2 regions of the Macrococcus epidermidis genome follow, and region 1 is predicted to be linked to the other one. Evidence: riboswitches for the same ligand, from Rfam matches in the RefSeq annotation. Region 1 holds a riboswitch; the other holds the start of a gene.
The links. Region 1 has a riboswitch for FMN ahead of KFV12_RS07765 (ECF transporter S component). Riboswitches for the same ligand answer to the same signal wherever they lie in the genome.
Positions count from the first base shown of each region.

Region 2: it holds a riboswitch for FMN, as region 1 does, so the genes downstream of both, ribD (bifunctional diaminohydroxyphosphoribosylaminopyrimidine deaminase/5-amino-6-(5-phosphoribosylamino)uracil reductase RibD) here and KFV12_RS07765 (ECF transporter S component) in region 1, are expected to answer to the same signal.

Region 1 is NZ_CP073819.1:1,474,969-1,478,292, forward strand. It holds gene KFV12_RS07755 (helix-turn-helix domain-containing protein) at 1-927, opposite strand, end outside; gene KFV12_RS07760 (ferredoxin) at 1,033-1,284, shown strand; gene KFV12_RS07765 (ECF transporter S component) at 1,358-1,921, opposite strand; FMN riboswitch at 1,981-2,099, opposite strand; gene KFV12_RS07770 (ATP-binding protein) at 2,137-3,324, opposite strand, start outside.
Region 2 is NZ_CP073819.1:1,834,332-1,837,655, reverse strand. It holds gene hutU (urocanate hydratase) at 1-166, shown strand, start outside; gene hutI (imidazolonepropionase) at 221-1,450, shown strand; FMN riboswitch at 1,710-1,836, shown strand; gene ribD (bifunctional diaminohydroxyphosphoribosylaminopyrimidine deaminase/5-amino-6-(5-phosphoribosylamino)uracil reductase RibD) at 1,973-3,022, shown strand; gene KFV12_RS09655 (riboflavin synthase) at 3,003-3,324, shown strand, end outside.

The sequences.
Region 1 (3,324 bases):
TACGATTGCGATTTTTAGTTTGAAATAATCCTTTATCGGCGAAATTTCATACAATGTCTTTAGTTTCCCGTATCGATTGTTTTCGATAATTTCTTTGATGGTTATATATTCTTGTTCTGATAGATGATTTGAAATATCCAGAGGATAGTCTTTAATCAATATTTCAATAATATGATCCTGTATCGTATGTATTCTTACTGATTTATTTCGCTGAATCATATCTATTGAGTCGCCATTAATTAATCGCTGATACGTATCACTCGTATTGATATGCAGTGGCGTTCTGACATATAAATAACTTAATAACTTATATTCACGCGTCTTAAATGCATGAAGCATCAAATTCTTTTCGGTGATCATTTGAGATTTTATCTCATCAATACTTAAGTTAAATTGTTTAGATAATTGTTCATAACTATCAGGTCTTATTTGATGACCATGCAGAAAATGTATAAAATAACAGCTACCAGTTGATTTAAAGATATACTGCGATAAATCATCAACTTCCTGGGCTAACTGAATAAATTGATCTTCTTTTTTAATTTTCGTAAATAGTTGCTTAACATGTTGTTGTATAAATAAACGATTTGAACTTGGTAAATAGTCTGAAGAATGATAGAGATATTCTGAAACTGTTTGAAGCAATAATACAAATGAAGAAAAAGATAGCTCACTTGCATAGTAAAAATATGGATATAGTTTGAGATTATTATTAAGACTGATATTTTCCTCACTATCATTACGAACGAGTCGAGTGACAGCCTCAAATGAAACATTTGGATACAATTCATAAACTGGTAATAAATCCTGCATCACTGCGTCGAAATAAGTTTGCTGAGTTCTTGCACCAATTAATAATTTCCATAAACTTTTAACTGATTTGTCTGGTAAGTAATGCGACTTTATATAACGATTAATCGATTTCATTTTGTCACCCTGAAATATTTTTGTTGAAAATGTGCTTAACTATCACTAAAATAGTTATGTATGTTATAACTAGTGTAGCATGAAAGTGTGAGGAGGCGAAAAAATATGGCAGGTAAATATACGATCGTTGATATGGATACATGTATCGCTTGCGGTGCTTGTGGTGCAGCAGCACCTGATATATATGATTATGATGATGAAGGTATTGCCTATGTTATTTTAGATGATAACCAAGGAACTCAGGAAATACCGGAAGAATTAGAAGAAGATATGATCGATGCATTTGAAGGATGTCCCACTGATTCAATTAAAGTTGCAGATGAATCATTCGATGGCGACGCGCTTAAATTTGAATAATAATATTAAAAAGCTTGAAGTTCAAATCGAACTTCAAGCTTTTTTGTCAAGTTATGTTTTATGCGATTAATGATTACTCATTAATTTTCATCTGTTTTTTAAGTAACGGTACTAAAGGTCTAACAATAATATAGAATAGAATTGTCAGTAATAATCCTTTAATAATATTAAAAGGAATAATACCAGCTGTTACGATAACCTGAATGTTCTTGACAACATCATTCAAATTCATAATCATGCCATACATTGGTAATAACACGAAATAGTTCAGAATACTCATCACAATCGTCATTACGATTGTAGCACTGATAAATGCTGGTATTATCTTATTAAATCTTCCTTTTGTAATAACATACAGTATTATGATAAACGACGTCCCTGCTAAAAAGTTAGCAACAGGACCAACAGGATCAGTCATATTCATTACGAAGTTAAGTATGTTCTTAATGAACTCAATTAGTACTGCACCAACAGGTCCAACAGTAAAAAGTGCAATAATTGCCGGTAAATCACTGATGTCAATCGTTAAATACGGTGGTAAGAAAGGTACTGGTACTTTTAAAAACATCAGTATGAATGCAATTGCACTTAATAAACTGATCAGTATCAGACTTCTAGTTCTATTCAATTTTGTCATAAATTCTCCTTACTTCATCTTTGAATCAGGAGGACAAATTAACTTGACGAAACTCTGACCTCCATCTTCTCCCATCCAGACTGTACTGTCGGCTTTGGAATTACACCAAATCAGCTGCATAATGCAGGTCGCGGGCTTTTACCGCCGGCTCGGAATTTCACCGACCCCGAAGATGAATGTGTATTTTGGCTATTGCCATAAATCATTGTACCAAACTACTGCTCCGTGTCAACTAACGGAATTGAAATCGTGAATGTTGTGCCAATACCCTGCTCACTTTCAACATTAATTTCGCCATGATGTTTTTCAATGATAGCTTTTACGATAAATAAACCTAAACCAGTACCGTGCTTACCGCGTGTTCTTGCCTGATCTACTTTATAAAATCTTTCAAATATATGATTGATATGTTCTTTAGCGATACCGACACCCGTATCAGATATTTGGATATACAGGTTGCTAGAATCATTATATGTTGAAATTTTTATAGTGTCTCCACTCTTTGTATAACGCATTGCATTATCCAGAAGGTTTGTAATAACCTGGAATATCTTATCATAATCAATTGCTACCTCTTTTGTATGCTGTAAATCTAATTGTAATGTTGTTTTATGTTCTATAGCACTCTGCTTAAAGTTCTGAATATTTTTTTCAAGTAAAGGCGAAATATCCATCATTTCTTTATTTAACGTTGTTTCTCCGGCATCAATACGCGCAACATTTATTAATTCATTAACCAATCTGTTTAATCGTTTAGATTCATCGAGAATAATATTTAAAAATTCATCAACATCATCTTTTTCGACCACAATACCATCTAATATTGCCTCAGTATACCCTTGTAACATTTGGATTGGCGTACGTAATTCATGAGAAACATTTGCGATAAACTGTTGTTTCATCATATCTATCTTTTTCTCTTCACTCATATCACGAATGATAGCGACAGCACCGTTATTTTGTCCCTGCGTCGTATTTTTGACTGGCGAGATGATGAGTACATAATGTTTATTAAATGTAGAAATTTCATGATATATTGTTTCATCAGATTGCATTACCTGATTCACGAGTTTACTTAAAATATCAGTGTCTTCCTGAGAAATATCATCTAAAAATCTCTCTGCCATCGGGTTTTGAAGCTGTTTTTCAAGATCCATATTAAAGCTTAAAACACCGTCTTCCATTGCATTGATTAATCGATCCCTTAAATTACGTTCCTGGGATATTTTACTGATATTTAATGTTATCTCCTGCTCCATCTTATTAAACGCAAGTGCTAATTCACCAATCTCATCTCTGGAATATACAGCTATTTTATTGTTACGCTCACCTCTTGCTAAATTAAAAGCAGCTGTCTTTAACAGTAACAATGGTTTTGTAATCTTATTGGATAAGAAAAATGC
Region 2 (3,324 bases), 360 kb from region 1:
AATGGTTGTTGTTGCAGATGGTACGAAGAATGCTGAAGAACGATTACAACGTGTGTTAACAACTGATCCAGGTATGGGTGTAGTGAGACACGTTGATGCAGGATACGATATTGCGATTGATGTTGCGAAAGAAAAAGGTATCAACGTACCGATGTTAGATAAATAAAATAGTTTAATACTGATATTAAGCTATCAATATATATTTGAAAGGATGTAGAAAATGAACGATATCATCATTCAGAATATTAGTGAACTGATCTTACCAAAGAAGACAGAAAAGCCGCTTAAAGGTGCTGAACTTGCTGAGCTAAAAGTAATTGAAAATGGTACAGTTGTGATAAAAGATGGCAAGATTATATATGCCGGTGAATTTAGCGAAGCCTTTGAGGCTAAAGAGACGATCGATGGAATGCATAAAACTGTGTCTCCTGCACTTGTTGATGCCCATACACATTTAGTACATGGTGGTTCACGTGAACATGAGATGAGTTTAAAGCGTCAAGGTGTTTCTTATCTTGAAATTTTAGAACAAGGTGGCGGAATTCATTCGACGGTGAAAGCTACGCGTGAAGCATCTGAAGAAGAACTATTCGAGAAAGCTGAGCATGAATTACTACGAATGATTCATCACGGCGTACTAAGTGTAGAAAGCAAGAGTGGATATGGCTTATCTTTAGAACATGAGTTAAAGCAACTGCGTGTATCTAAACGTCTTCAGGAGAAATACGGCATCAATATGAAACACACATATCTTGGACCGCATGCAGTACCAAAAGATAAAGATAGTGAAACATTTATTGATGAATGTATTAAAGATCTACAGGAAGTTAAGGATATTGCAGATTTTGCAGATATTTTCTGTGAGACAGGTGTATTTACAATAGATCAGTCTCGTAAATATATGCAGGCAGCAAAAGCGGCTGGTTTACCTGTTAAGATTCATGCAGATGAAATCGACCCGTTAGGTGGATTAGAGTTAGCGATAGAAGAAGAAGCAATTAGTGCTGATCACCTTGTTGCAGCAAGCGAAAAAGGTAAACAGATGTTAAAAGATAGTGATACAGTAGCTGTATTATTACCAGGAACAACTTTTTATTTAAATAAAGAAGAATATGCAGATGCTCGCGGCATGTTAGACAACAATGGAGCAATTGCGATTGCAACGGATTATAATCCGGGAAGTTGTGTTACAAGTAATTTACAGATGGTAATGAGTATCGCTGCGCTTAAATTGAAATTATCTCCAAAAGAAATCTGGAATGCAGTAACGGTTAATGCAGCGAAAGCAATCGGTGTTGACGCAGGTACGATCGATGCTGGTGATGCAGCGAATCTAGTCATCTGGCATGCAAAGAATCATGAATATATCCCTTATCATTATGGAGTGAACCATGCAGAAAAAGTAATCCATAACGGTAAAGTGATTGTGAATAATCAATTTAAATTATAATTTCAGAGACTGGGACAGAAGTGGTCTGCCACAAGCAAAAACCGAACAAAACTAATAAATTGTTCTTTGATTTATAGTTTATGTTCGGTTTTTGTCGCAGGGGCAACTTCTGTTCCGCCGTTTAAGCTGTTAAAAAGAAGAGAGCCTAGACTTATGTCTCAAACGCTTTAAATTTTTCGATGAATTAAATTATTTGCATTGATTTTTCATACAATCTTCGCTATGATGAAATTGTCTTAATTGACAGACAAGTTAATAACTATTCTTTCGGGGCAGGGTGAAATTCCCAACCGGCGGTGATAGTCCGTGAGCTGATAATATATATTTGATGCTGATTCTGTGAAACTCAGAAACCGACAGTATAGTCTGGATGGGAGAAAGAATAAGGTGCCATTTTGATGGTTTATTTGTTGATGCATAAATTCTGCAAATACTATTATCATGGTCTTATTTATTGAACCTAAAATACAAATGCCCAAATCTTATGATTTGGGCATTTTTTTATAGGAGATGAATAATAACTTGTATTTAGATAAAGCATTTGAACTTGTTCAATGGACGGATGGTCAAACAGGCAGTAATCCAGCTGTAGGTTGTATTGTAGTAAAAGATAACAGAATAGTAGGTATTGGTGCACATCTTACGGAAGGTGAAGCACACGCTGAAGTGAATGCACTGGATATGGCTGGTGCGCATGCAGACGGCGCTACGCTTTACTGTACGCTTGAACCGTGTAGTCATTTTGGCAAGACACCGCCATGCACACAAAAAATTATTGATAGTGGTATTAAACATGTTGTGTTTGCAGTACGTGATGAATCACTAAACTCTGGTATCGATGATATGAAAGCACACGGGATACAAGTAGAACAAGAGTATATAAGTGAAATTTACGACTATTATCAGCCATTTTTTAAAGCGAAGCTGCACAAATTACCATATACGATATTAAAGATGGGTGTAACGCTTGATGGAAAGACAGCAGATGATAGTGACGTTAGTAAGTGGATTACTAATGACGCATCAAGAAATCATGCACACCGTGTCCGTTATGCCAGCGATGCCATACTAGTAGGCTACAATACATATAAACATGACCAGCCAACTCTTGATAGTAGAAACTATAAAGATAAATGGATCAGGAAAGTTGTTATTTCTAATGGATTATTCGAAATCAATGACAAAGATAATAATGATTATGATAAATCACGATTAATCGTTGTGACGACAACTAAACAGTCGATTGATGGTGTTACGGTAATTGTACTCACTGATCTACATCCTGAAACCATTTTAGAAGCTTTATATTTACATAAAATTAACCGCATAATTATAGAAGGCGGTATGCAGACGATGCGTTCGTTTGTATCTGCCAGAACTTTTGATGAAATACACCAGTATATTGCCCCGAAAATTTTAGGTGGATCCTCAAAGCATCAGTTTTTAACAACTGATCAACCTTCACAAATGTCAGAAATTACTGACCTTTCTCTTGTCTCTGTTAAGACTTTCGACCAGGATGTATTACTGATTTACAGAAAGGATGATGTTGATGTTTACAGGCATCATTGAAGAAGTTGGTGTCATAGCACAACTAAATAAACAGGGTGATACTACCTTTATGACGATTGAGTGTAATCGTATTATAGAAGACATGCACATTGGTGATTCTATCAGTGTAAACGGTGTATGTCTTACAGTCACAGCCTTTAATCATTCGAGCTTCAATGTGGATATATTAGAAGATACGCGTGCTATTACGTTGTTTCGAAATATGAAGCAAGGTACTAAGGTAAATTTAGAACGTGCATTATTACCGACAACAAGGCTTGGTGGTCACTTTGTAAGCGGGCATGTCGATACGAGTCTCGTTG